Regions from separate parts of the Luteibacter rhizovicinus DSM 16549 genome, predicted to be linked through region 2. Evidence: riboswitches for the same ligand, from Rfam matches in the RefSeq annotation. Region 2 holds a riboswitch; each other region holds the start of a gene.
The links. Region 2 has a riboswitch for cobalamin ahead of BJI69_RS09030 (ribonucleoside-diphosphate reductase subunit alpha). Riboswitches for the same ligand answer to the same signal wherever they lie in the genome.
Positions count from the first base shown of each region.

Region 1: another riboswitch for cobalamin. It lies ahead of metE (5-methyltetrahydropteroyltriglutamate--homocysteine S-methyltransferase); the one in region 2 lies ahead of BJI69_RS09030 (ribonucleoside-diphosphate reductase subunit alpha).
Region 3: another riboswitch for cobalamin. It lies ahead of BJI69_RS07830 (TonB-dependent receptor domain-containing protein); the one in region 2 lies ahead of BJI69_RS09030 (ribonucleoside-diphosphate reductase subunit alpha).

Region 1 is NZ_CP017480.1:856,098-865,890, reverse strand. It holds gene BJI69_RS04065 (phosphoinositide-specific phospholipase C-related protein) at 1-450, opposite strand, end outside; gene metE (5-methyltetrahydropteroyltriglutamate--homocysteine S-methyltransferase) at 625-2,916, opposite strand; cobalamin riboswitch at 3,113-3,331, opposite strand; gene BJI69_RS04055 (glycosyltransferase) at 3,421-4,710, shown strand; gene BJI69_RS04050 (SDR family NAD(P)-dependent oxidoreductase) at 4,800-5,612, opposite strand; gene BJI69_RS04045 (MarR family winged helix-turn-helix transcriptional regulator) at 5,676-6,098, opposite strand; gene BJI69_RS04040 (aldo/keto reductase) at 6,252-7,232, opposite strand; gene fusA (elongation factor G) at 7,812-9,793, shown strand, end outside.
Region 2 is NZ_CP017480.1:2,003,700-2,013,492, forward strand. It holds gene BJI69_RS09030 (ribonucleoside-diphosphate reductase subunit alpha) at 1-2,093, opposite strand, end outside; cobalamin riboswitch at 2,261-2,472, opposite strand; gene BJI69_RS09035 (hybrid sensor histidine kinase/response regulator) at 2,664-5,498, shown strand; gene BJI69_RS09040 (SDR family oxidoreductase) at 5,612-6,520, opposite strand; gene BJI69_RS09045 (DUF2501 domain-containing protein) at 6,593-7,039, opposite strand; gene BJI69_RS09050 (alpha-L-rhamnosidase) at 7,171-9,777, shown strand.
Region 3 is NZ_CP017480.1:1,715,565-1,725,357, forward strand. It holds gene BJI69_RS07820 (MATE family efflux transporter) at 1-476, shown strand, start outside; gene BJI69_RS07825 (efflux RND transporter permease subunit) at 654-3,854, opposite strand; gene BJI69_RS07830 (TonB-dependent receptor domain-containing protein) at 4,094-5,977, opposite strand; cobalamin riboswitch at 6,115-6,351, opposite strand; gene nagA (N-acetylglucosamine-6-phosphate deacetylase) at 6,398-7,543, opposite strand; gene BJI69_RS07840 (SIS domain-containing protein) at 7,562-8,596, opposite strand; gene BJI69_RS07845 (GntR family transcriptional regulator) at 8,612-9,364, opposite strand; gene zwf (glucose-6-phosphate dehydrogenase) at 9,603-9,793, shown strand, end outside.

The DNA.
Region 1 (9,793 bases), 1.1 Mb from region 2:
CCAGCCAGGGGTATTCCAGGTGTCCGGATTGAATGTCAGGCGTGCCAGGTTAGGGACTCTTGCCAATTCGGCGCGTAGCGCGGACGGCGAAACGTAGTCCTCCAGATGGATCGTGACGATGGCTTGGCGATCGGCCAGAAGGAAGGGGACGATCTCATCGTTGAGATGGGTGGCCAGCGGCCGGCCGGCGAGGGCGCATGAGCCGTGGCAGACCCTGACCCTGCCCTGGTACTCGTGCAGATCCAGCGACAAGCCGCGCACGCCGTCGCGAAGCTGCTGGGGGATGCTCCTGCTCTGGCTGGAGGGCAATAAGGTATTGAACGCGTTGTGGGTGGTGACCCACGTGTACTGGTCGAAACGACGATCCAGATCGTGGACATACGGGCGCTCCCCCGCGATAGCCTGCGTGCTTGCCAGGGCAAGCAGCAGGGCGATTCCTTTCTTCCTCATCTCACGCTCCTTCCTGTGGAAGGCCGTAGGTTATGAGGTTGTGCGCTTTCGTTCCGTCAGGGAATGGGGTGGGTGCGCCGCTGGGTTTCCCCTGCGCCCGCGTCAGTGAGAGCTGACGCGGGCGGGGAGGCTCATCGCCGCTGAAGCGGCTCCCACAGAAGAGCCGCCTCGATGTCAGACCGTCACGGCCAGTCTCTCGCGGGCCGCCCTGGCCACTGAGACCATGCCTCTCAGGGCGTCGGAGACCTCCGGCCAGCCGCGGGTCTTCAGGCCGCAGTCGGGGTTCACCCAGAGCTGGTCGGGACGCAGCACCCGGAGGGCCCGGGCCAGGAGGTCGGCCATTTCGGCTTCGGTCGGGACGCGGGGTGAGTGGATGTCGTAGACGCCAGGGCCGATGCCGTTCGGGTACTGGAACCGGGTGAAAGCGTCCAGGAGCTCCATGCGCGAGCGGCTGGTCTCGATCGAGATGACGTCCGCGTCCATCGCGGCGACCGCCTCGATGATGTCGTTGAATTCCGAGTAGCACATGTGGGTGTGCACCTGGGTCGCATCGCTGACGCCCCCGGCTGTGATGCGGAAGGCGTCGACGGCCCAGGCGAGATAGGCATCCCAGTCCGCGCGACGCAGCGGCAGGCCTTCGCGCAGCGCGGGCTCGTCGATCTGGACGATGCCGATGCCAGCCTTCTCCAGATCGTGCACTTCGTCACGCAGGGCCAGGGCGATCTGCCGGCAGACATCGGCGCGGGGCAGGTCATCGCGCACGAAGGACCACTGCAGCATCGTCACCGGTCCGGTGAGCATGCCCTTCATAGGCTTGTCGGTGAGCGACTGCGCGTACGCCGACCAGGCGACGGTCATCGGTGCGGGACGCGCGACATCGCCATAGATGATCGGTGGCTTGACGCAGCGTGAGCCGTAGCTCTGCACCCAGCCGAGCGAGGTGAAGACGTAGCCGTCCAGCTGCTCGCCGAAGTACTCGACCATGTCGTTGCGCTCGGGTTCGCCATGCACCAGCACGTCGATACCGGCTTCTTCCTGGAAACGCACGACGCGACGCACCTCGTCACGAAGGATGGCGGCGTAGGCGTCGTCGTCCAGCTTGCCCGAGCGGTGCGCGGCGCGCGCGATGCGCAGGTCGTTGGTCTGCGGGAACGAGCCGATCGTCGTCGTCGGCAGGTCGGGCAGGCCGAAGCGCTCGCGCTGCACGTCGGCGCGGAACGAGAAGGCCGAACGACGCTGGCCGAACTGCGGCGTCAGCTGACGTACGCGGGCGCGCACGTCGGCACGTACGACGTCGCCGGAGGCCTGGCGGCTGGCGACGATCTCGTGCTGACGGGCGAGGGTTTTCCGCGCGGCGTCGTCGCCGGCGACGGCGTCCGCATAGCGACGCAGTTCGGCGATCTTCTGCCGGGCGAACGACAACCATCCGGCCAGGTGCGCAGGGAGGTGTTTCTCTTCGGAGACATCGATCGGCACGTGCAGCAGGGAGCAGGAGGTCGACAGCCAGAGACGGTCGTTGCCGAGACGCGCGAGCAGGCGGTCCACGCGGGGAAGGATGGTCGACGGGTCGCTCAGCCAGATGTTGCGGCCATCGAGCACGCCGGCGGAAAGCACGCGGTCGGCCGGCAAGGCATCGAGCACGGCATCCAGCTGATCCGGTGCGCGGGCGAGGTCCACATGCAGGCCGGCCAAAGGCAGCGACGTGGCGAGCTCGAGGTTCGCACCGAGCTCACCAAAATAGGTGGCGAGCAGGATGCGAACGCGTCCGTGCGCGGCGACCGCGGCATAGGTCCGCCGGAACGCTTCGCGCCATGCCGCATCGAGGTCGAGCACGAGGGTCGGTTCGTCGACCTGCACCCAGTCGGCGCCCGCGTCGGCGAGGGCGTCGATGGCGCCGAGCCATGCGGGCAGCAAGGTGTCGAGCAAGGCCAGCGGGTCGCTGCCGTCGACGGTCTTGGACAAGCGCAGGAAGCTCACCGGTCCGAGCAGGACAGGGCGCGCCACGTGACCGGCCGCGCGGGCCTCAAGGTATTCCGCGACGACCTTGTCCGGGCGCGCTGCGAAGCGCTGTCCCGCCTCGAGCTCCGGCACGATGTAGTGGTAGTTCGTGTCGAACCACTTGGTCATTTCCAGGGCATGCAGGTCGACATCGCCGTCCTGGTGGCCGCGGGCCATGGCGAAGTAGCCCGCCAGCGGGTCGCGCGCCGCGAGGTCGCGGTAGCGCGGGGGGATGGCGTCGACCAGCACGGCGGCGTCGAGGACATGGTCGTAGAGGGAGAAGTCGTTGACCGGGACGCTGTCGGCGCCGGCGTCGCGGGCAAGCTTCCAATGGCGCTGGCGCAGTTCGCGCGCGACGGCGAGCAGTTCGTCGGCGCCGCTGTCTCCTTTCCAGTGACTCTCGAGGGCGCGCTTGAGTTCGCGGCGTCGGCCGATGCGGGGGAAGCCCGGATACGTTACGTGTGGCATGGATGTTCCTCTTCGTGGCAAAGAGGAGGGAAGGGCGGCTGGGCGCCGACGCACACGCTCCTGCCGCGCGGGGCGCGACAGGCCAGGGGGCGTCATGCGGGCTAGCCGTCGACCTTCGCCCCCGCGGGCGAACCGGATGCCGCCCCTCGCGGGACGACGATCCAGGTCGGACGGAGCGTTCGCGCCCATGACGGCGCGTTCGTTCCGGTCGGCGGCAGGTCTTCGGGCTCGTGGATGTGGCACCGTAACGGTGCCGCCTTGTCCGTCGCTTCCCGGATCGCTACCGATCCAGTGCCTGTGACGGGCTTGTCTCCACATACCGCTGCGGGGCAGCGCCGGATTCACACCGGCTTCCCTCTTAGCTTTATCTTTCTATTCGAATAAAGAGATAAAGACCGCTGACGAGCGGAAAATTAGCCGTATGGACGCCCAAAGTCAATCGGTGGCGATGCATCGCCTCGACATCCCGACGGCGACCATGGGCCGACCTCCCTGGAGCGCTGCATGACCGGAAGACATATCGTGATGGCGACGGTGGGATCGCAGGGCGATCTCTTTCCCTTCCTCGCCGTGGGGCGGGAGCTGCGCCAGCGCGGGTATCGCGTGACGATCGGCGCCCACGGGATCCATCGTGACGCCGTCGCCGAGGCGGGGCTGGATTTCGTCCTCGCCAGCGGGATTGCCGAGCCCGAGGACAAGGCGGCCTTCGCCGCGCGCGCCTTTCATCCCTGGCGCGGTCCCCGCTTCGTCGTGCGCGACCTGGCCGCGGCCGATGTGGCGAGCAGTTACGAGGCTCTCGCACCCGTGTGTGCCGACGCGGATGCGATCGTGACCTCGACGCTGGCCTTCGCCGGGCAGATCCTTGGCGAGACCCGGCGGATCGCCTGGTTATCGGCCGCGCTGTCGCCTGCCGTGTTCCTCTCGGCGTTCGATCCCCCCGCCACGGGGATCGACTGGCTCGACCGCTTCCTGCGTGCGTCACCCCGACGAGGCGCATGGGTGCGGCGCCTTGGCGAGACCGTGACCTCGCCCTGGACGAAGGCGGTACGGCACTTCCGGCAATCGCTCGGGCTGGCCCCGGTGTCGGTCTGGGGCGATCCCTTTCATCGCGGACAGCACGCGCGAGACGGTGTCCTCGCCATGTACTCGCCGCTGTTGGGTCGGCCCCCACCGGATTCGCCGGCTCACACCGTGGTGACCGGCTATTGCCGCTACGCGCCGTTTGCCGACACGCTTCCTGCCGACCTCCGTCGCTTTCTGGATGACGGCGACGCGCCACTGGTGTTTACGCTGGGCTCGGCGGCCGTGCATGCGGGGGAGAGCTTCCTCCGCGAGAGCATGGCGGCCGCCGCGGCCCTGGGTCGACGCGCGGTACTGCTGACGGGATCGCCGGAGATGCGTGCGCGACTGCCTGCGGTCCTGCCGGACGGTGTGGTTGCCGTGGAGTACGCACCCCACGGTGCGCTGTTCGCACGCGCGGCGGCGGTCGTTCATCACGGCGGCATCGGCACGACTCAGGAAGCGTTGCGTGCAGGCTGTCCCGAACTGGTCGTGCCGCATGGCTTCGACCAGCCGGATAACGCGGCGCGCGTCGTTCGTCTGGGCGTGGGGGACGTGCTGGCGGCCTCGCGTTATCGCGCCGATGTCGCGGGAGGGAAGTTGCGTGCGCTGTTGATGGACGAGGGTGTTGCGGCGCGTGCACAGCGTGCGGCGGCGGTGATTCGCGTGGAGGATGGGGCGCGTGTCGCGGCGGATGTTATCGAGCAGGCGATTGCGCGGCGGTTGTATCACTAGGCCTGCTGCCGCGGGATCGCCGCTGAAGCGGCTCCCACATGGCGGTTGGCCTGTGTGGGAGCCGCTTCAGCGGCGACGGGTGCTCGCGATTACGCAGCAACCTGGGCCTTAACCCCGTAGCGCGACGCCGGCACCGACTTCGACAGCTCCGGGAACAGCGCACGTCGCGCCGCTTCGAGCCCATCGACCAGCGCCACGGACTCGACGGCGGGAATCGTCACCAGCTCACCGGCGTCGAAGCCGGCCAGCGAGGCGTCGACCATGTCCTCCGCGCTCATCACCCACTCCTGCGGCAGGTTATCGATGGACGTGCCGGCTACCGGCCAGAAGTCGGTCGCGGTGGCACCCGGCAACACGGCCTGGATCTGGACGCCCTTGTCGGCGAGCTCATGATGCATCGACTGGCTGAGCGCGAGCATGAAGGCCTTGCTCCCGCCATACACGCCGTTGAGCAACTCGGGAGCGACCGCGACGATCGACGAAATGTTTATCACCGCGCCGCCGCCGCGCGCGACGAACCCCGGCACTGCTTTATAGGCAAGACGCGTCGGCGCGGTGACGTTGAGTGCGATGAGGTCGGTCATCTTGCCGATGTCCGCCTGGAGCAGCGGAGCCATCGCGCCGACACCGGCGTTGTTGACCAGCAGGCTCAGGTCCGTGGTCTCGGCGATGACCGTTTCCACGCGGCCCAGATCGTCGTCGCGCGTCAGGTCGGCGCCGACAACACGCACCACGCGGCCGGTCGATGCCGTGATGTGCTTTGCCAGGGCGTCGAGTTTTTCCTTGTTGCGGGCCACGAGGATGAGGTCGAAACCGCGCTTTGCGAGACGGTCCGCATACACGGCGCCGATGCCGCTGGACGCGCCGGTGACGAGGGCCGTGCCGGGATTGCTGCTAGTCATCACGATGATTCCTGCTTGGCGTGCGTATGCACATGTCTAGGTAAAAAAGGGGACGTCAAGGCCTCAGGCCATCTGCCCGATCCGATGCATGGTCTCGCGCGTGGCGGTGGCCGTCGCGCTGCCGAACCTCGCCTCGTACTCGGCCTGGGCTGTCGCCCACAACTCACCGGCCTGCGCGGTCTTGGCATGACCGGCCGGGGTGAGCAGGTAGACGTTCTGACGCGAGTCGTCGACCGACGGTGCGACCGCGACGAGACCGTCCCTTTGCAGGGGCTTCAGGGCGCGAACGAGACTGGTGCGATCCATGACCATGTCCTCCGACAGCTCCCGCATGCCGATGCCGGGACGATCTTCCAGCAGCACCAGAAGGGTGAACTGCGAACTGGTCAGCCCGGAGGGCGCCAGATGCCGCTCGTAGGTCCGCGTGATCGCACGGGCGGCCTGACGGGCGGCGAAGCAGTTGCACAGGTCGATACGGGAGGTCATGGGTCGATCATGATCGTGCATATACACACATGTCAAGGCCGACCCGTGCGTCGGATAGGAGCCGATTCATCGGCGATAGGGTGCTTGCTTCACCCTGGCCCGCTGCCGCGGGATCGCCGATAAATCGGCTCCTACCTCAGCGGGCGGCCGGTATTACTCGAACCCTTCGACGGGGTGAGGCGCGTAGGCCTTCTCGAGGGTCGCTGTTTCTTCCTCGGAGAGGACCAGGTCAATCGCTGCCACGGCGTCGTCCAGATGATGCGGCTTCGACGCACCGACGATAGGGGCGGTGACACCGGAACGATGGGCGACCCAGGACAGGGCGACCTGCGCGCGTGGCACACCGCGTTCGTCAGCGACCTTCTTCACGGCCTCGACGATCGCGCGATCCGAATCCTCGGTGGCGTTGTAGAGGGTCTTTCCGAAGACGTCGTTTTCCTGCCGGTTGCTGCTCTGGTCCCAGTCGCGCGTGAGGCGGCCACGTGCCAGCGGGCTCCACGGCAATACCGCGATACGCTGGTCCTCACAGAACGGAATCATCTCCCGCTCTTCCTCGCGCTGGAGCAGGTTGTAGTGGTCCTGCATGCTGACGAACTCGGTCCAGCCGTGCAGGCGCGAGGTGTAGATCATCTTCGCGAACTGCCAGGCAAACATGGACGAGGCGCCCAGGTAACGCACCTTGCCTGCCTTGACCAGGTCATGCAGCGCTTCGAGGGTTTCCTCGATCGGCGTGGTGTGATCCGCACGATGGATCTGCAGTAAGTCGATGTAATCCGTGCCGAGACGCGCGAGGCTGTCGTCGACGGAATGGAAGATCGCCTTGCGCGACAGGCCGCCGCCGTTCGGTCCCTTGCGCCAGTGGAAGAACGTCTTCGTGGCGATGACGACTTCATCGCGTCGCGCGAAGTCTTTCAGGGCGCGGCCGACAATTTCTTCCGACGTACCGTCCGAATAGGCATTCGCGGTGTCGAAGAAGTTGATGCCGAGATCGAGGGCCTTGCGAATGAACGGGCGGCTCGCTTCTTCGTCCAGCGTCCACGCGTGGTTGCCGCGGTCGGGCACGCCGTAGGTCATGCAGCCCAGGACGAGCGGGGAGATGTCGAGGCCGGTGCGGCCGAGTTTCACATAGCGCATGGGGGACTCCGGGTGGGGGCTGCGGGAAGTGTGATCCCTTCGGGGGATACGGGAAATGAAACTTCTTTAATTTCGACCGGCGCTATCGCCGCTGAAGCGGCTCCCACAGAAAGCGGCTCCCACACAATGCGCCCCCCTTGAAACACGCCAGACCCTCCCTAACTTAGGGTCCAGCGAAGACGCGACGCCCTTGCCGGCCCTCACCGGCCGGGCGTAGCATCTCCCCCTCACCCAGAGAGCCCGGCCATGTTCCGCTGCAAGCATGATTTGATGTTCGTCACACTGATCGCCCCATGGGCGCGTCGCGGGTGCGCGCGTCCCATGCCTGGCGGAGTGTCGTTCCCGTAACGACGCGCCGGCCTCGAGGACTACGAAAAGCACCCGCAAGGGTGCTTTTTTTTGTCCCGATTTTCTCTATTCAATCTTGCAAGCCCTCACCGGAGCAACGTGCCATGAAGAACAGCCGCGACCCTCGATCCTGACCGTCCCGCTCAGCCAGGGGCGGCGGTAACAGGATCGGGGAGTGCCTCGCTCGACGATGTATCGAGCCCCTGGCGACCCCATCAGGAACCGTTAGCCATGAGTACCACCCCGCGCGAAACCCGCATTCCCGTCAGCCGTTGGCGCAACCTCGGCATCATTGCGCACGTCGATGCCGGCAAAACCACGCTCACCGAACGCCTGCTCTACAAGACCGGCACGATCCATCGCACCGGTGAAGTGCACGATGGCGCGACCACTACCGACCACATGGAACTCGAGCGCGAGCGTGGCATCACGATTGGCGCCGCGGCCGTGCGCGCCAACTGGACGCCCGACGGCGGCCAGCCGCATCGCCTGACCCTGATCGACACGCCGGGACACATCGACTTCGCCATCGAGGTGGAGCGTTCCCTGCGCGTGCTCGACGGCGCGGTCACCGTGTTCTCCGGCGTCGCCGGCGTGCAGCCGCAATCGGAAACCGTCTGGCACCAGGCGCGCCGTCATGGCGTGCCGCTGATGGCCTTCGTCAACAAGATGGATCGCCCCGGTGCGGACTTCGATGCCGTCGTCGCGCAGATGCGCGACAAGCTCGGTGCGAATCCGTGGGTGGTCGCGCGCCCGATCGTCGAAGGTGAACACATGACCGGTCTGGTCGACCTCGTTGGCGAGCGCATCTGGCGCTTCGACGATGCCGGGACGCCGAGCATCCACACCTGGGACGCTGCGGAGCGCGCGACCCACGCGGACGCGCGCGCCGAACTCGTGGCCGCCGTGGCAGACCGTGACGAAGCACTCGCTGAACTCTGGCTCGCCGATCAGCCGATCGACGCGGCCACGCTGACGGCTGCGCTGCGTCGCGGCACCCTCGCGCGCGCCGGTTCGCCGGTGTTGCCGGGCTCGGCGTTCCGTAACGTCGGTATCGAGCCCTTGCTCGATGCTTTCGTCGCCTACCTGCCTTCGCCGCTCGATCGTCCCGCTGTCGTCGCGCACACCGACGACGGTGACGTCGCCGTCGCGCCCGATGCCGACGCGCCGCTCGCTGCGCTGGTGTTCAAGGTGGTCAACCAGGCTCACGGTCCGCTGGCTTTCGTCCGCGTGTACTCGGGTCGCCTGCATGTGGGCGACGCGGTTTGGCGTAGCGGTACGGATCGCGTGCAGCGCGTCGGTCGTCTCGCTGTCGTGCGTGCGGAAGATACCGAAGCGGTCGAAGCCGCGGAGGCAGGTGACATCGTCGCGATCGCAGGCTGGAAGGATGTCGCAACGGGCGAAACGCTGGCCGATGCGCAGCATCCGCTGCGTCTGGAAACGATCCAGGCCCAGCCAGCCGTGCTGTCGTGGCGGCTTTCGCCCGAACGTTCGGCCGACCTGCTCAAGCTCGGCAACGGGCTCGCGCGCCTGGCGCAGGAGGATCCGTCCTTCCGCGTGGGCACCGACCCGGACACCGGCGAGACGCTGGTCTGGGGCATGGGCGAACTCCATCTGGAAGTGATGGTGGAACGCCTGCGCCGCGAGTGGGGCGTGCAGGTACGTACTGGATCGCCGCGCGTGGCCTACCAGGAAACCCCGGCATCGCCGTCGGGCTCCGTGGAAGGCAAGGTCGCCAAACAGACCGGCGGCAGTGGCCAGTACGCACGCGTGGTGCTTTCGGTCACGCCGACGGGCGAGGACAGCAATCGCTTCGAGGACAAGACCACCGGCGGCGTGATTCCCAAGTCGTTCCAGCCGGCGGTGGAGAAGGGTGCCTTGTCGGCCCTGCTCGAAGGTCCGCGTGGATACCCGGTAGTCGGTGCGCATGTCGTGGTCACGGATGGCCAGGCCCATGCGGTGGACTCGAACGAGATGGCCTTCCACCGTGCTGCGCAGATCGGTGTGAAGTCGGCGCTGGAAGCGACAGGTACCGTCTTGCTGGAGCCGGTGATGCGCGTTTCGGTGAGTTCGCCGGGATCAGCGGTCGGCGATCTGCTGGGCGACCTGCAGCGTCGTGGTGGCCAGATCGTCAACCTGACCGATACGCAGGAGCGTACGGAGATTGAAGCCGACGTGCCGCTTGCCCAGCTCGAGGGCTACAGCACGGCACT
Region 2 (9,793 bases):
GCGGTCCACAGGCCCAGCGTCTTCAGTTCGTCGACCAGGTAGCGGTTGACCACGAGGAAGTCGCCCGACAGTGTCTCGCGCTTGAACAGGTTGGACACCTGCGGCTCGATGCACTCGTAGCAACCGGCGATCGAGGCAATCGTCGCGGTCGGTGCGATGGCGATGAGCAGCGAGTTGCGCAGGCCCTTGGCCTTGATCTTCTCGCGCAGCTCGGCCCAGCGGCCATCGAGGTCGGTCGGCGTCGCCGTCGGCCAGTAGTCGAACTGCATCTCGCCGTTGGCCGAACGCGTCTCTTCGAAGCCCGGCAGCGGGCCATCGCGCTCGGCGATCTCGTTGGACATGGACAGCGCATGGAAGTAGATCTCTTCCTGGATGCGCGTCGACAGCTTGCGGGCTTCTTCCGAATCGAACGGCAGGCGCAGCTTGAAGAAGACGTCCTGCAGGCCCATCACGCCGAGACCGACCGGGCGCCACTTCATGTTCGCCGTCTTCGCCGTGGCGATCGGGTAGAAGTTGAGGTCGATGACGCGGTTGAGCTGGCGTACGGCGGTGCGCACCGTGGTGGCGAGCTTGTCGTAGTCGAACTGGCCGTCCACCACGTGGCGGGCGAGGTTCACCGAGCCGAGGTTGCACACGGCCGTCTCGCCTTCCGAGGTCACTTCGAGGATCTCGGTGCACAGGTTCGACAGGTGGATCACGTTCTGCGGCAGGGCGGTCTGGTTGCTGGTCGCGTTGGAGCGATCCTTGAAGGTCATCCAGCCGTTGCCGGTCTGGGCCAGCGAACGCAGCATGCGGGCGTAGAGCTCACGCGCCTTGATCGACTTCGCGGCGAGGCCTTCGGCCTCGGCCTTTTCATAGGCGGCTTCGAAGGTCGGGCCCCAGGTATCGACGAAGTGCGGGACGATCTTCGGATCGAACAGCGACCAGTCGCCATCGGTCTCCACGCGGCGCATGAAGAGATCCGGGACCCAGTTGGCCAGATTCAGGTTGTGCGTGCGGCGTGCGTCGTCGCCGGTGTTCTCGCGCAGTTCGAGGAATTCCTCGATATCCGCGTGCCAGGATTCCAGGTACACGCAGGCCGCGCCCTTGCGCTTGCCACCCTGGTTTACCGCGGCCACGGACGCGTCGAGCGTCTTCAGCCAGGGCACGAGGCCGTTGGAGTGGCCATTGGTGCCCTTGATCAGCGAACCGCGCGAACGGATGCGAGAGTAGGCCAGGCCGATGCCACCGGCGAACTTCGACAGCTGGGCCACGTCGCCATACTTGGCGTAGATGGATTCCAGCGCGTCCTGCGGCGAGTCGAGCAGGAAGCACGACGACAGCTGCTCGTGCGCCGTGCCGGCGTTGAACAGGGTCGGCGAGCTGGCCAGGTATTCGAGCGACGACAGCATGCGATACAGCTCGAGCGTCTCGGCGACATCGTTGCCACCGAGCGCGCAGGCGATGCGCATGAAGAAGTACTGCGGCGTTTCGATCACGAAGCGCTTGGTCGGATGGCGCAGCAGGTAACGGTCGTACACGGTGCGCAGGCCGAAGTATTCGAAGCGGCGCGAACCGGTCGTGTCGATCGCATCGTTGAGCTTGCGCGCGTTGATCTGCACGAAGTCGCGGAGGCGCTCGTTGAGGATGCCCAGGTCGAAGCCGGCGGAGATCGACTGCGAGAACGACTGGATGTCCTGGCCCGACACTTCCTTGTCGACGAAAGCGGCGAGCAGGCGCGCGGCGAGCTGGCCGTACTCCGGCTCTTCGGCGGTGAGGGCCGCCGAGGTGCGGATCGACAGCTGGTCGAGTTCCTGGGTGGTGGCGCCGTCGTACAGGCCGCCGATCGTCTTCAGCGCCACGCGCATCGGATCGACCGCAAACAGGCCATCGGCGCTGCGCGTCACCGCGCGCACGATCTTGTTCACGTCGACCACTTCGTGGCCGCCGTTGCGCTTGGTCACGCGCATCTGGCCGGGGTTGTGCGGCGGCGTCAGCGCGAAGGCCGGCGGCACGTCGTTCTTGTAACCGGCGGCAGGCGCCTTGTCGGTTGCTGCGGAGGGGGTGGCGGCCGCATCGGCCGTCTCGGTGCGCTCGCGCGCTGCGGAATCCATCGTCGTCATTGTGTTGGCAGCCCCATGGCCTTGGTCAAACCCCGTTCCCGAGGAACCGGCTCGATGCGATGGCGGTGAAACGCGGGAATCGTCGAGGACGGAGCGCCGCGAAGGGCTCCGGTCCGCGACGTGCTTCCCCGCGGAAGCCGTCACTGCTATCGAGGCCGCTCGGGCTCCGATTGCTGGCAGGTCTTCGGACTTGTGGACGTGGGCCTCTCGGCCCGCCTACCCGTCGCTTCCCAGTCCCCGTAGGACCAGTGCATAGAACGGGATCGTTTCCACTTACCGCTGCGGGGCAGTTCCGGATTCACACCGGTATTCCCTATTAAGTCCGACGGGCAGTCGCGCCTCTCCGGACACCAACGGGACACACGATATAGCTGGCTGGGGGGTGCGTCAACACAAGATGTAGGGTGTTTGCCCTAGGTGCTTGATCGGCTTGGGAGTCGCCTTTGTCAAGCGGTTTTGATGCGCTGGCGCATGACGATTTTGTGAAGACCGTCTACACAAAGGGAACCACAACGAACCGATAAAATCGCCGGCCATCACCAACCCACGATTGCATTTCCGATGCCCTCATCGTTCGCATTGCAGGACCAGACCCTCCTTTCCCATGCGCTCGATGGCCTGACGTTCGGCTTTGCCGCCCTGTCGGCGACGGGGGAGCTGATCTACGCCAACGCCTGGGTCACGGCACGCCTGCGCGAGCACGAGCCCTCGGGGTTCCTCGGCCTGTGGGACAGTGAGAGCCGGGACCGCCTTCTCGCCGCCCTGCCACTGGTCGTTCCGGGTAACGGCGTGCGCGAGCTGGCCCTGGGCACGGCGGATGGCCTGCCTGTACGGGTGTCGCTCGAAGCGCGCCCGGGCGCAACGGCCAGCGTGGCGGTGACGATCCGCCCGGTCGCCGAGGGTGCGGGCGGTGACGGTGCGGCCGACGATCGCCGTCTCGCCTTGATCGAGATCGGCAATCTGTTGCGTGACCTGGAAGATCCTGCCGAGATTGCCTATCGTGTCGCCGAGGTACTCGGCCGGACGCTGAAGGTCAGTCGCGCCGGCTATGGCACGATCGATCCGGTCGCGGAGACGATCACCGTGGAGCGCGACTGGAATGCCCCGGGGATCACCACGCTCGCCGGCCTGCTGCGCTTTCGCGACTACGGCAGCTACATCGACGACCTCAAGCGCGGCGTGACCGCCGTGGTGACCGACGCCCGGACCGATCCACGGACCGCGGCGACGGCCGATGCGCTGGCGGGGATCAGTGCCCTGTCCTTCATCAATATGCCGGTGACCGAGCGGGGTGGCTTCGTCGCCTTGCTCTATCTCAATCATGAACACCCCCGCGCGTGGCCCGAGGAAGAGATCAGCTTCGTCAGCGAGGTGGCCAGCCGCACGCGCGTGGCCGTTGAACGGCGCCGCGCCGAGCACGAGTTACGGACGCTCGCCAAAGACCTGGAACGCCAGGTCGTCGAGCGCACGTACGAGCGTGACCGGGTCTGGACCCTGTCCAGCGACATCCTGGTCGTCGCCGACACCGACACGCGCCTGCTGTCGGTCAACCCGGCGTGGACCGCCATCCTGGGCTGGAGCGAGCGCGATACGGTCGGCCGCTCCTACCTCGACTTCGTCCACCCGGACGACATTTTCCGTACCCAGGACGAGACCGGCCATCTTTCCGACGGTGAGGCGACGCTCCGTTTCGAGAACCGCTATCGCACCGCCGACGGCGGCCTGCGTACGCTTTCCTGGCGCGCGGTCCCGAGTGAGGGCCTGATTTTCGCCGTGGCCCGCGATGTCTCGGCCGAGCGTGAGCGCGAGGCGGCGCTGGAGGTCACCCAGGAACAACTGCGTCAGGCGCAGAAGATGGACGCCATCGGTAACCTCACCGGCGGTGTCGCCCATGATTTCAATAACCTGCTCCAGGTCATCAGCGGCAACCTGCAGTTACTCGCCACCGATGTATCCGGCAACGAGCGGGCCGAGCGCCGCGTCGCCAATGCGATGGCCGGTGTCACGCGCGGGTCCAAACTCGCCGCCCAGCTGCTCGCCTTCGGACGCCGCCAGCCGCTGGCGCCGAAGGTCGTCAACATCGGTCGCTTCATTCGCGATATGGACGAGCTGCTGCGTCGCGCGCTCGGCGAGGCCATCGACGTGGAAACGGTGATCGCGGGTGGCTTGTGGAACACCCTGGTGGATCCGTCCAACGTCGAGAACGCGCTGCTCAACCTGGCGATCAACGCGCGGGATGCGATGAACGGCCAGGGCCGCCTGACCGTGGAAGCGGGTAACGCGCTGCTCGACGACGCCTATGCCAAGGCGCATGGTGACCTGCGTCCCGGCCAGTACGTGATGCTCGCCGTGACCGACACCGGCGCCGGCATCCCGCAGGACATCCTTGGCCAGGTATTCGATCCGTTCTTCACGACCAAGCCCGAAGGTCGTGGCACGGGCCTGGGCCTGTCGATGGTCTATGGCTTCGTGAAACAGTCCGGCGGCCACGTGAAAATCTACAGCGAGCCCGGCGAAGGCACGACGGTGAAGATCTACCTGCCGCGCTCGGTGCAGGGCGAAGACCGTGTGGTCGAGGTCGAGGAAGAAGGCGTGCGCGGTGGCGACGAAACCATTCTCGTGGCCGAGGACGACGAGGCGGTACGCGAGACGGTGGTCGGGCTGCTCGCCGATCTCGGTTATCGCGTGCTGAAGGCGCGCGATGCGGAAAGTGCGTTGTCGATCATCGAAAGCGGCATCGCCATCGACCTGCTGTTTACCGATGTCGTCATGCCCGGTCCCCTGCGCAGCCCGGAGCTGGCACGCAAGGCTGCCGAGCGTCAGCCTGGCATCGGCGTGCTGTTCACTTCCGGCTATACCGAAAATGCCATCGTGCACGGCGGCCGCCTGGACGAAGGCGTGGAGTTGCTGAGCAAACCGTATTCGCGTGAGGCCCTGGCGCGAAAGATCCGCCATGTACTCGCCGGCCGGGTGCCGCGCACACCGGGCGATCCCAAGGCCGCGCCGGCGCCGTCGATGCCCTCGCCGAAGGGTGCCCCGGCCTCGTTGCGTGTGCTGGTGGTCGAGGATGATGCACTCATCCGCATGTCCATTGCCGAGATGCTCGAGAGCCGCGGGCACATCGTCTTCGAAGCGGGCGACGGCATCGAGGCCATGCGCTGGCACGGCGCCGAGGATATCGACATCCTGCTCACCGACGTCGGCCTGCCCGGGATGAATGGTGTCGAGGTCGCCGAGCGCATGCGTGAGGCACAGCCGTCGCTGCCGGTGCTTTTCGCCACCGGCGACCAGACCGCCAACGGCGTCGAGCGCGATGCGCGTACGGCGATCATCGTGAAGCCCTACGGCGTGGCGGACCTGATCGAGGCCATCGGGCGGATCACGCGGGGATCGTAAGGGCATCGCCGCTGAAGCGGCTCCCACAGGAGAGCATCGCCGATAAACCGGCTCCTACCGAGCAGGTTATCGGGCTCTGGTGGGAGCCGATTCATCGGCGATGGGTGCTCGCCTCAGGGCAACATATGCCCCCCGGTCACCCCATACGTCTCGCCCGTAATAAAGCTCGCCTCCTGCGACGCCAGCAGCACATATACCGGCGCGCACTCGACCGGCTGTCCCGGGCGCTTCAGCGGCACGTTCTTGCCGAACTCGACCAGCTTGTCCTGGGGCTGTCCGCCACTCGGCTGTAATGGCGTCCACACCGGACCCGGTGCCACCGCATTTACGCGGATGCCTTTCTCCGCAGCCTGCTTCGCCAGCGCCTTGGTGAAGGCGACGATAGCCGCCTTCGTGGGCGCGTAGTCGAGCAGGATGTCCGAAGGCTCATACGCCTGGATCGACGCGGTATTCACGATCGCCGCACCGGGCGGCATGTGCGGCAGGGCCGCCTTGCATAGCCAGAAGAGCGCGAACACGTTGGTCTGGAAGGTTGCCTGGAATGCCGCGCTGTCCAGGTCGGCGATGGACTTGGCGAACTGCTGGCGTCCCGCCACGTTCGCGAGGATGTCGAGACCGCCCAGGTCCTTCACAGCCCGGGCGACGAGTTGCTTGCAGAAGGCTTCGTCCTTCAGGTCGCCCGGCACGCCGAACACGGTATGGCCTTCGCCCGTGAGCAGGGCGATCACGTCGTCGGCGTCTTCCTGTTCTTCGGGGAGATAGTTGATCATCACGCTGGCGCCTTCACGCGCGAACGCGATCGCCGCCGCGCGGCCGATGCCGGAGTCGCCGCCGGTGACCAGGGCCTTGCGACCCTTCAGGCGGCCGTTGCCGCGGTAACTGGTCTCGCCGTGGTCAGGCTTCGGCACCATGTCGGCAGCGAGGCCGGGTGCCGGTTGCGGCTGCTTGGAAAAGTCCGGTTGCGGATATTGCGTGCGCGGGTCGCGCATCGTGTAGGGGTCGTACGTGGCGTGCTTCGCCATGGGGAGATCCTCACAGTGGAGAGAGATCTCCCGGTTTACGGGGCGGGACGTCCATGTCCCGTCCACGTCATGTCATTTGCCCATGCCGCCGAGCATGCCCTTGCCCTGCTTGAGCACGACATCGCAGGCCTTCTTGGTGACCTTGGCTTTCATGTCGCCCATGGGTGAGCTGTCCGAGCTGGCCGCGCCGCCCAGATCCACGGTCTTGCCGTCCTTGGACTTGAGCAGGCCCTTGGCGCCGTCGAGATAACCCTTGTCCTGCGTCGGCGCGGCGGCGGTCGCGGATGAGCCGCCACCCAGTTTGCCGAGCAACTGGTCCTTCACGCCCGAAGCGCCACTGTCGCCGCCGAGGTAATTGTTGGTGACGCAGTACTGCAGGATGCCGGCGACGTTGCCCATGCTGCCGGAGGTGAGCGAGCTGCTGGACGATCCACCCATCAGCTTGTCGAGCTGACCGGCGGATGCCACAGGAGCGGCGATGGCGAGGGTGAGGGCGATGCCGGCGAGGACGGTCTTCATGACGTTGGCTCCGGAGGGTCGAGGTCCGGAAGGGATAAACCTTCGCGCGTTAGACGGATGTAAGCGGTCCTCCGGCAGGCCTTCTTCTTGCCGGTTATGCTCGACCGTTCTCCCTCGCATCGGTCCCGGCCTTGCCAAGCACCCGCCTCCTGCCCACCGCCCTCCTGCTGACCCTGGCGGCCTCGCCGTTCGCGGGTGCCTCGCCCTCTGTGGGAGCCGATTCATCGGCGAAGGGTGCTAGCGGTAACCTTTCCATCCAATCCCCCCGCGTCGAACGCAGCAACACCCCCAGCTACGTAGACACACCCACCCCGCGCTTCTCCTGGCTCATCGCGTCACCAGTCAATGGGACACGCCAGACCGGCTATCGCATCGTCGTAACGCACGAAGGCAAGCCCGTCTGGGACAGCGGTGACGTCCGCTCGCCGCAATCCTTCGACATCGACTACGCGGGTCCCGCGCTCCTGCCAGGGCAACGCTACGAGTGGCGCGCCGAAGTCCAGACCTCGGACGGCAACGGCAGCACGACGTCGCACTTCGACACCGCGCTCGACGAGCCGGGCTGGCACGGCGCGAAGTGGATCGGCAAGGCCGACGCGACAAGTGTGCCCGCACCGCTGCTGCGCAAGGTCTTTCATGTCGATGCGAACGCCACGCGCGCGACGCTTTACGTCGCGGCGGGCGGGTACGCCGACCTCTCCGTCGATGGGCGTCCGGTGAGCGATGCCGTGCTTTCCCCCGGCTTCACCGACTACGACAAGCGCGTGGAAGTGGTCGCCAACGATGTCCCGCTGACGCCAGGCGAACATACGCTCGCTGCCGAACTGGGCCGCGGCTTCTACGGCATGACCAACCCGAACGTCTGGCATTGGGAGCGCGCGCCCTGGCACGGGCAGCCGCGACTGCGTGCGTTACTGCGCATTCGCTATGACGACGGACACGTGCAGGACATCGTCACCGACGACAGCTGGCGCATGGCCGACGGCCCGACACGTCTGGACGATCTCTACGGTGGTGAAACCTACGACGCGCGTGCATCGACACCGAGGACGTGGGTGCCGGCGGCCGTGCTTCCCGTGCCGCGCGGCAAACTCGTCGCGCAGACCGAACAGCCGATCCGCGTGATCGACACCTTGCACGCCACGTCGGTGACCGAGCCGAAGCCCGGCGTGTTCGTCTTCGCCTTCGCTCGCGTCATCGCCGGCTGGGCGACATTCGACGTGACGGGTCCGGCGGGGACGACGATCACGGCGCATTACGGCGAGAAGCTGATGCCCGATGGCACGGTGGATGCGCGCGATGAGCATCACTATTTCAAGGCGGGATTCCAGACGGATCGGCTCACGCTTGCCGGCACGCGCGAGCGCTGGCATCCGCGGTTCTCCTACAAGGGATTCCGCTACGTGCAGGTCGAAGGCTGGCCGGGCGGCGAACCGGCACTCGGTGCCGTCACCGCGCAGGTCGTGCATACCGACGTCGCCGTGACCGGCCGCTTCGAGAGCGCGAACCCGTTGCTCGACTGGATTCATCGCGCCGCGGTCGACACCTTGCTCAACAACCTCTACGGCATCCCCACCGATACGCCGATGTACGAGAAGAACGGCTGGACCGGCGACGGCATGCTCGGCGCGGATATGTTCCTGCGCAACGTCGATGCCGATCGCCTGCTGGCGAAGTGGGTGCGCGACATCGCCGATACGCGCAAGGCGGATGGTTCGCCTTTGCTGATCGCGCCGAATCCCGGCTGGGGCGACGTCCGCGCGCCGACCTGGCACGCCGCCTATGTGCTGGTGCCGTGGTCACTCTGGATGAACGCGGGTGACCGCCGTCCCATCGATGAACATATCGAAGGCATCGCGCGCTATGTGGCGATGGAGAACGCGCGTTCGCCCGGCGGCATTGCCGATACCGAACTGGGCGACTGGGTGAGTCCGGAAACCGACCCGGGTGGTGAGAATGCGCCGGAAGACAAACGCGTCGCCGCCACGGCGTACCTGTATCGCATGCAGCGCGTCACCGCGGACATGCTTCGCCTGCGCGGCGACACAACACGTGCGGCGGGATTCGATGCGCAGGCGGATCTCGTGCGCGATGCCTTCAATGCACGCTTCCTCGATCGCGTAGCCGGTCGCTACCGGGGCGAGGGCGATAAGGGCTATCGCCAGGCGCACAACCTGCTGGCGCTGGCCTTCGGGCTGGTGCCCGACGACTTGCGCGATCGCGTCGCCGCCGGCGTGGCGGCGGATGCGAAGGCCCGGGGCGACCACCTCGATACCGGCGCCCTGGCGACCAAGATTATCCTGCCGGTGCTTACCGCCACGGGGCACGCCGACGAGGCCTGGCGCATCGCCACGCAAGTGAGCTTTCCGAGTTGGGGCTTCTGGCGGGCGAACGGCGCGACCAGCCTGTGGGAGCACTGGAAGCTGGCCTCGCGCTCGCGGGGACATTATTTCCTCGGCACGGTGGATGACTGGCTGTTCGGTGATGTTGCCGGGTTGCGGCCGTTGGAACCGGGTTGGCGGAGGATCGAGGTGCGGCCGGCGGTGACCGCGTGGCTGGACCATGCATCGGCGGCGGTGATGACGCCTTATGGGGAGGCTTCGGTGGCCTGGCGGAAGGTCGGTGGGCGGGTGGAGCTGGATGTGCATGTGCCTGTGGGGGCGGAGGCGGTCATCGGGCTGCCTGGGCGGTCGGACAAGGTTGTGGGGTCGGGGGATCATCATTTGGGTGCTCCGTAGGGATCGCCGCTGAAGC
Region 3 (9,793 bases), 290 kb from region 2:
TCGGCGCGAAACGCTGGGATCGTGTCGCCGGCATCGGCCGTGCAGGCGTGCTGACCAACTTCGCGTTGACCGGGACGCTGGTGCTCATCATTTACCTGTTCAATCGTGCCGCACTGGCGCTCTTCCTCGGCAGCGACAGCTCGGCGATCGGCATCGCGCAGCATCTCAACCACATCGTGGTCTGGTCGTTCCTGCTGTTCGGCGTGACCTTCGTGATGTTCGGCGTGGTGCGTGCGACGGGTGCGGTGATGCTGCCCCTGGTCGTGCTGATCATCTCGATGTGGCTGGTGCGCTATCCGTTCGCCGCGCTGCTGGAGCCGGTCATTGGCGCCGACGCGATCTGGTGGAGTTTCCCGGTCGGCTCACTGGTCTCGCTGGGCATCACGACGGTGTACTACCGTCGCGGCACCTGGAAAAAAGCTCATATGCTGCCGGCGACTCCGCCGCCAGTCGCGGCAGTCGAACCCGTCGTCTGACGCATTTGCTTTGGTAGGAGCCGATTCATCGGCGATGCTCTTCCCCGATGGAGCCTGTGGCCAGCAACCTCGGCGGAGCGCTGCTGCGCAGCGGGGTTATTTACCATTCGCCGATGAATCGGCTCCCACATTCCCTTGTTCGCCGATGAATCGGCTCCTACCAGAGCGCGCTCTGGCTCATGTGGGAGCCGCTTCAGCGGCGATACCGGGAGTGCCGTCGCCTTTCCTGATCTTCACCCACACCTTGTACCGGCGCTTCAGCATACGGCGATGCTTGCGACGGGCGACGCGGATCTTGCGGTCGTGGTTCCACAGGTAGATCGCTGGCGTGCTCAGCAGGGTCAGCAGCTGCGACACCAGCAGGCCGCCGACGATCGCGATACCGAGCGGGCGACGCATCTCCGAACCCACGCCGAAGCCGATCGCCAGCGGCAGCGCGGCGCCCATCGCGACCAGGGTGGTCATGGTGATGGGGCGGAAGCGCACCAGTGCGGCCTGGCGGATCGCTTCCACCGGTGACATGCCGTGCTCGCGCTGCGCGACCAGCGCGAAATCGACCATCAGGATGGCGTTCTTCTTCACGATGCCGATCAGCAACAGCACCGCGATGATCGTCATCAGCGTGAGCTGCTGCTGCGTGATCAGCATGGCGAGGAAGGCGCCCGCACCCGCGGCCGGCAGCGTCGAAATGATCGTCAATGGATGCCCGAGGCTCTCGTAGAGAATGCCGAGCACGATATAGACAGCGAGGATCGCGCCGATCAGCAACACCATGCCGTTGGACTGGGCGTCCTTCAGGCGCTGGTTCGTGCCGGTGAAATCCATGCGTACGCCTTCGGGAAGGTTGAGCTGGCGCACCGCCTCCTCGACCATCGTGTTGCCCTTGTCCGGGGAGATCTTCGGCGCGAGGTTGTAGGTGATATCTGCCGACTCGAGCTGGTTCTGGTGGGTGATCGAGGTCGGCGTGGCCACCGGCGCGATCTTCGCCAGCGCCGACAGCGGCACCATGACGCCCGTCGCGCTCTTCACGTAGGTATTCAACAGGGCATCGGGGCTCAAGGTCTGCGCCGCGGCGGCGGTGAGCACCACCCAGTACTGGTTGATATCGGAATAGATGATCGATACCTGTCGCTGGCCAAAGGCGTTATAGAGCGCCGAATCCACCATGCCCATGCCGACCGACAGGCGACCTGCGGCATCGCGGTCCACCTGGAGCATCTGCTGCTTGCCGACCACGTCGAAGTCGCTGCCGACATCCTTGAACTGCGGAATCGTGCGCATCTTGCGCACCAGCTTCATGACCCACGGCTGGAGATTCTCGCCGCCGGTGCTGATCAGCTGGAAGGAATACTGACCGCGGTTGCCGTTGTTGCCACCACCACCGAGGAACTGCACGGGGCTCATGAAGACCTGGACGTTGGAGATCTTCTCGTACTCCTTGCCCAGGCGCTCCATGATCTCCTTGATGGATTCCTTGCGCTCTCCGGACCCGCTGCCCTTCGGCTTGAGGTCAATGAACATCAGGCCGGTGTTGCCGACGGCCGCACCGTCGTTGCCGCTACCAAGAATCGTATTCACGTCGGCGACGGCCGCATCGTTCTGCATGATGTCGCCGACCCGCTTGAGGCGGCGGGACATTTCATCAGGCGAGATGTTCGCGTCCGCCGTCACCTCGGCCTGCAGCATGCCGGTGTCTTCGTCAGGCATGAAGTTGCCGCCGGCGGTCTTCACCACGGCGAAGCCAAGCGCAAAGGTCGCGATCAGAAGGATCAGCGGCTGCCAGCGCATCACTCGCCGATGCCGCATAGCCCAGTCGAGCGCGCGTTCGTACGTGTTGAGAAGGCCACGATCGAAGCGCTCGAGTGCGCGCTCCCAGCGGCTTACCTTACGATCGGCCTCGTCATGCTTGAGATACCTGGCGCACAGCGCCGGCGTCAGGGTCAGCGAGACGACGGCCGAGATCACCACGGCGGCGGCAAGCGTTACCGAAAACTCGCGCAACAGCTTGGTGATCATGTTGTTGCCGAACAGCAGCGGCGCGAACACGGCGATCAGCGACAGCGTGATCGAAACGACGGTGAACCCGATCTCACGCACGCCCTCCAGCGAGGCTGGCATCGGCGCGGTTCCCTGCTCCATGTGGCGAACGATGTTCTCGATCACGACGATGGCATCGTCCACGACGAAGCCGATGCACAGCACCAACGCCATGAGCGACATGGTGTTGAGCGTGTAACCGAGGATCCACATGACCACGAACGCACCGGCCAACGAGAGCGGCACGCTGAGCGTGGCGATCAGGGTGGGCCCGAGGCGACGCAGGAAGACCATCATCACCAGCACCACCATCACGATACTGATGAGCAGCGCGACCTTCACCTCGTGCAGGGCCGACTGGGTGGTCTGCGTGAGATCGAAGATCGGGGTGACCACGGCGTCGGCGGGCAACGAGGACTGGAAGCGCGGCAAGGCGGCGCGGATCGCCTCGGCCGTGGCGATGGAATTGGCTTCCGGTCGCTTGCTGATCTGCATGGTGACCGAGCGTTCACCCTGGAACCATGCCGCCTGGTACTGGTCCTGCTCACCGCTGGTGACCTTGGCGATGTCGGACAGGCGGACCGGCACGTTGTTGCGCACGGCGATCAGGATGCTGGCGAAATCCTTCGGCTCACGCAGGCCATCGTTCGCCGTCACCGTCATCTGCGTGGTGCCGTCGGACAGCACGCCCTGCGGCGAATTCACGTTGGCGGCGTTGAGCGCATTGGAGACGTCGTTGGCGGTGAGCTGCTTGGAGGCGAGGGCGTTGGTATCCAACTCGATGCGCACGGCATGCGGCGTGCCGCCGAACACCTGCACGCGGGAGACGCCATCGATCTGCTTCACGTTGGGCATGATCAACGTATTGACCACGTCGAAGAGCTTGTCCGGCGGCATCGTCTTCGAGGTGAAGGCGACGAGCAGGACGGGAATCTGTCCGGTGTCGAACTTGAAGTACTGGGGCGGCGTGGGCATGCCGGCCGGCAGGTCGGCGGCAGCCGCGTTGATCGCGGCCTGCACGTCACGCGCGGCGGCGTCGGTGCTGCGGTCCATGGTGAAACGGACACGCACGAAGCCCGAGCCTTCGGAGCTGTTCGAATACATCTGGTCCACGCCCGGAATCTGGCCGAGATGGCGTTCCAGGGGCGCGATGATCGTGGACGCCATGGTCTGCGCGTTGGCGCCCGGCATCTGGGTCTGGATGAAGACCGCCGGTACCTCGATCGAGGGCAGCGCGGCCACGCCCAGCAGCATGTACGCGATCGCACCGGCAAGGGTCAGCCCCGCCGCAAGCAGCGACGTACCGATTGGCCGGCGAATGAATGGTGCAAAAAAGTTCACGACACTTCCTGTGATCGCGGGAAGCATACCCGCGCCCGTGGACTTTATGACGTCAGAGCGTCGGCGTCGCGTGTGCCTTTAGTCGGGGCCCTGCCGGAAGGCAGGGGTGTCGCGTTCATTTGTATCGAGACAAATCTCTGGGGAATCGCCGATGAATCGGCTCCCACATAAAAGCCGCCACCTTGCAGAGTTCAGGCAGGTCTTGTGTGGGAGCCGATTCATCGGCGATGGGTATTGCCTCAACGCGCCGGCGAATACCGCACGGTCAGGTAATACGTCCGCCCGAGCTGGTTGTAGTAAGCCGCCGTCTCATAGTGGCGATCGAATGCGTTGGCCAGACGACCCTGCACGCTCCAGTCGCTGTCCACGTGCCAGGTGGCGCGCACGTCGGCGGTGGTGTAACCGCCCAGGCGGGTGGTGTTGGCCGCGTCGTCGTAGCTGTAGCCCGCCGAATAGACCGAGCCGCCGACGGTGAAGGCGCCGAGGTCGCGGTCGACATCGAGTCGGGCCGTGCGCTTCGGGCGGCGGGCGAGCAGGTTGTTGTACTCGTCGCCGCTGTCACGGTCCTTCGGCTGCTGCAGGGTGCCGTAGGCACGCAGGTGCCAGCCGTCCACGTCCGCGCCCAGCTGTCCTTCCAGCCCGCGGATGCGCGCCTTGCTGACGTTGATCGGCAGGAAATTCGCATCGAAGCCGATCAGGTCGCTCACGCGCGTCTGGTAGGCGTTGACCGCCCAGTTCCAGATGCCCGGACGAGCCGACAAGCCGATCTCGGCGGTACGCGACTTCTCCGGGCTCAGGTTCACCGGCGCGCCGTACGGGTAGTACTCGTCATTGAAGGTCGGCGCGTGGAACGCGGTGCCGTAGGAGGCGGTGACCTTCATGCCGTTGTCGAAACGGAAACCGTACGCGGCCTGGCCGGTGGTGTGGTTGCCGAACTGGTTGTTGTGGTCGTGACGCGCCGAAAGCTGGATCTCGTTGGCGCCGAAGACGCCCTGGTACAGCGCGAACACGCCCGTGTTCTCACGCGTGTCCTTGAGGTAATCCGTATCGCTCTTCAGCTTTTCCTGCTGGTAGTCCACGCCGACGCTCAGGGTCTGGCCCGGGGCGAGGGTGACATCGTTCTGCCAGGAGGCCTGGTTGCGCTTGGAATACAGATAGCCCACGCGTGCCTTGTCGACGCCGTAGTTCACGAAGTCCAGGGTCTTGTCGGCGCCGTTGAGGTAGTTGTCGGCGCGGTCCTGGTTCTGGCCCAGGCTGATCGACATGCGCCAGTTTTCCAGGGCGTTGAAGGCGAGCTTGGCGCCGGCGACCTGCTGGGTGCGGCGGGTCAGGTTCTGGAAGTCGCCGTCGTATTCGATGTCGCCCTTGCTGCGCAGCCAGCTGCCGGTGAGCTCCGTGCCGTCGTCCCAGCGGTAGCCGCCGGAGAGCGCGCCGTTGTACGTGCGGTAGGCGTCGTGGTCGGGCTCGTTGGTGAAGCAGCCCTTGAACACGTCGCCCGCGCCAACGCGGCAGGCATTGATGCCGGAGGTGTACTGGCCGCCGAGGCTGGCGTTGTACCAGCTGTGCTGGGTACCACCCGAGAGACCGAACTGGCCGTCGGTGTAGCCATGGCTGCCGCCGGTGACCGAGAGCGACGGGGTCGGCGCTTCGCCGGCCTGGCCGTGGCGGGTGAAGATCTGGATGACGCCGCCGATGGCGTCCGAGCCATAAAGGCTGGACTGCGGGCCACGGACGATCTCGATGTGATCGATCTGGTCGACGGGCAGCTGCTCGTAGGCCGGGATGCCGGCGCCGACCGTGCCGACGCGCACGCCGTCCAGCAGGACCAGGGTGTGCGAGGAGTTGGTGCCGCGCATGAACAGCGAGGTCTGCTGGCCGATACCGCCCGAGTTGGCGATGACCACGCCCGGCAGGCCGGTGAGCAGGTCCTGCACGCTGACCGGCTGCAGGCGCTCGATATCCTCGCGGGTGATCAGCGTGACCGGGGCGAGCACTTCATCCAGCGGCGTCGCTGCGCGGTTGGCGGTAACCACCACCGGGTCGAGCCGGTCGGCAGGAGCATCGGCCGCGTGGGCGGCGGCGATGGACGACAGCAGGGCCATCGCGAGCAGGGTCTTCTTCATGGAGCCGTTTCCTTAGTGCATCGCTAGAGGCGACACGGAGGACAAACGGCGAACGGCATGCGGGCACGGATCGACCCGGAACGCTGTCCGGATTCGCCCTCCGCGAATCGCCCAACAGAAAACGCCCCGCGATAGTCGCGAGGCGAATGCATCGGGCCGGTCTCCGGACTTGCGTCAGCCACCTGCCGTGGCGGGACCCGGCGCCTTCCCGCTTGCGCAGTGGCGTTTGGCCGGTTCCCGTAAAGACCTTCAGGCCTTCCTGTCGCTTACCGTTGCGGGGGCAGTGCCGGAATAGTCGCGAGGCGACGCACCGGCTTCCCGTTTCATCCTTTCCAGCGACCGCCGGTCGGGACACCCGAACGGCGCCACTCTAGCGGGCCGCCGGGTCCATGTCACGCGGATTTAACAACTGGGCCGGCGTCAGCCGACGACGCGCACGCCACCGATCCAGGTCTCGACGACCTCGTGGTTGTCATCCATGACGACCAGGTCGGCGCGATAGCCGGCGGCAATGTGGCCGTGGGTGGCACCGAGGCCGAGGAAGGCGGCCGGGTAGGTCGAGGCCATGCGCGCGGCCTCGTCGTAAGGCACGCCGACCATGTTGATCGTGTTGCGCACGGCCGTGGCCATGTCCAGCGCCGAGCCGGCCAGGGTGCCGTCGGCGGTCTGGCAGACGCCGTCCTTCACCGTGATGGTCTCGCCCTTGAGCACGAAGGTCGGATCGTCCGAGCCGACCGGCGGCATGGCGTCGGTGACCAGCATCATCTTCTCGCGCGCCTTCGCCGCGATGGCGACGCGCAGCGAGGCCGGATGCACGTGGTGGCCGTCGACGATCAGGCCGCACCAGCTGGCCGGGTCTTCGAGCGCCGCGCCGACCACGCCGGGTTCGCGGCTGGTGAACGGGGTCATCGCGTTGAACAGGTGCGTGAAGCCGCGGATCCCCGTGGCCAGCGCGTTGCGCGTGGTGTCGTAGTCCGCCGCGGTGTGCCCGGCGGCGACTATCACGCCGTTGGCGACCAGCTCCTGCAGGACGGCGGCGCTGGCCCGTTCCGGCGCGAGGGTGAGCAGGGTCACGCCACCGTGGCGGCGCGCGACCATCGCCACATCGCTTGCATCGGCGATGCGGAACTTGGCCGGATCGTGCACGCCCTTGCGCTCGGGGGCGATGAACGGACCTTCGAGATGGATGCCGAGCACGCCCGGCACGCCCTGGGCGACCGCCTCGTTCACCGCATCGATGGCCTTGGCCATGACCTCGACATCGTCGCTGATCAGGGTGGGCAGGAAGCCGGTGGTGCCGAACTTCGCGTGCGCCTCGCCGATCGTGCGGATGGCCTCGACGGTGGGCGCGTCGTTGAACAGCACGCCGCCACCGCCGTTGACCTGGCAGTCGATGAAGCCCGGCAGCAGGCTGCGGCCACCCAGGTCGTGGCGTTCCGCGGCACGCACGCGCGGATCGGAAGGCAGCGCGAGCCCGGTGATCTTTCCGTCGTCGATGAGGACGGCGAAACCACCCTGGAATCCGTTATCGGTAAGGACGCGACCGTTGACGAGGGCGATGGTCATACGAGGAAACTCCGTAGATCAGACGGTTTCCGTCACCTTGTTCAGGTGCGGCGGGACGTCGGGATTGAAGCCACGGCGCAGCGCGAGGGCGGCGGTGGCGCGATAGAAGCTCTGCACGGTGACCAGCACCGCGGCGATCGGCGCGGTGGCGACCAGCGGAAGGATGTCCTCGCCCGTGGCGCCCGGCGCCGCGACCCAGACCTTGGCACCACGCTTACGGAACTCGGCGGCCACGTCGAGCACGCCGGGCAGCGTGTCGTCGTTCTGCGCGAAGAACAGCACCGGGAAGTGCGGGCCGACCAGGGCCATGGGGCCATGCTTCACTTCGGCCGCGCTGAAGGCCTCGGCGTGCAGGCCGCAGGTTTCCTTGAACTTGAGCGCTGCCTCGAGGGCGCCGGCGAAGCCGAAGCCGCGGCCGACGACGAACAGGTTGTGCGCGTCGACCAGGCCGTCGGTCAGTGCCGACCAGTCGGCATCCCAACCGTGGCGAAGCTGGGCGGGCAACGCGGTGAGGGCATCGGCGATCTCGGCCTTGCCACTCCAGCGCGCCGCGATGTGCAGGATGGCGAACAGCGCGCCGAGGTAGCTCTTGGTCGCCGCGACACTGGTTTCCGGGCCGGCATGCAGCGGCACGACCACGTCGGCCACAGCGGCCAGCGGCGAATCGACCACGTTGACCAGGGCGACCACGTAGGCGCCGGCCTTCTTCGCGGCCTCGGCATTGCGCACCAGGTCGGGGCTCTTGCCCGACTGCGAAATGGCGACATAAAGCGCGCCATCGAGGCGCTGCGCGGCGTGGTAGATCGAGGTGACCGAGGGCGAGGCCGAGGCGGTGACGACACCGAGCTGGGTTTCGAACACGTACTTGGCGTACATCGCCGCGTGATCCGAGCTGCCGCGTGCGCAGGTGATCACCATGCGCGGTGGCGTGGCGCGCAGGCGTTCCGCCAGGGCACCGATCACGGCTTCGTTGTTGGCGAGTTGCCGCTCGACGACCTCGGCGGTCTCGTGCGCTTCGCGGAACATCAGGGTGTCTTGCGGCTGGATCGTCATGGTCTGGTTGGCTCGTTAGTCGCTTTGCAGTTCGGCGACGAAGTCATAGATGTCCCCGCGATACCAGGAACAGGTGAATTCGACGATCCGGCCGTCGTCGAGAAAGCTGCGGCGTTCGATGCTGAGACCCGCGCTGCCCGCGCTCAGGCGGAGCAAGCGGGTCTGCGCCGGACCGAGGACCACGGCGCGCAGCCGCTGCAAGGCACGCAGCGGGCGATTGCCCAGCTTGTCCAGGGCCTCGTAGAGCGAGTCCTCGACCAGGTTCGGGTCCGGCAGGAGCGACAGCGGCACGGCGCTGCGCTCGATGGCCAGGGGCTCGTCGCCGGCGTAGCGCAGACGATGCAGGCGGACGACCTGGGTGCCCGGCGACAGGTTCATCGCCATGGATTCTTCGGGGGTGACTTCGCCGATCGCGCGCTCGAAGAACTCCGACCGCGGGTTGAGGCCGCGCGCCCGGAGATCTTCGGTGAAGCTGGTCATCCGCGAAAGCGGCTTGACGATGCGCTCGGAGACGAAGGTACCGGCGCCGTGACGCTGTGTGAGCAGGCCGTCTTCGACCAGGCCACCGATGGCCTTGCGCACGGTGACCCGGGACAGGGTGAGGGCCCGGGCCAGGTCGCGTTCGCTGGGCAGTGCGTGGCCGACCTGCACCTCGCCATTCTCGATCACGTTCCGGATGGCCCGGCGCAGGCGCATGTACGCCAGCGGCAGCCGGGCGGCCGGGTCGTGTTGCAGGCGCTGGTATTCGGCGACGAGGGCGATTTCCATTTCCTGAAGATACCAATACCCGACCACTGGGGCAAGCGCGTGCAAGTTCGCGCATACCACCGCCGGATTCAAACAGTCGTTTGCACGATCCAAATAGCCAATGGAAACGTTTCCGTTGAGCAATCGTGCGGTCAAAGGCGGCGAAACGCCGCGGCGATTGGTACGGGGCTGGTATGACCTGGTATGTCACTGGTACGATCCGGTGGCATCTTCCCTCGACGTTGAACAGGCCACTGTCGTGAGCGCACAACTCCTGCCGATCGAGCCGTTCGATCTGGTCATTTTCGGCGGCACCGGCGACCTCGCCGTCCGCAAACTCCTCCCGGCGATGTACCACCGGTTCGTCGACGGCCAGATCCAGCCAAGCAGCCGGATCATCGGCGTGGCGCGCGAAGGCCTGGATGACGCCGGGTATCGCGAACAGGTCCG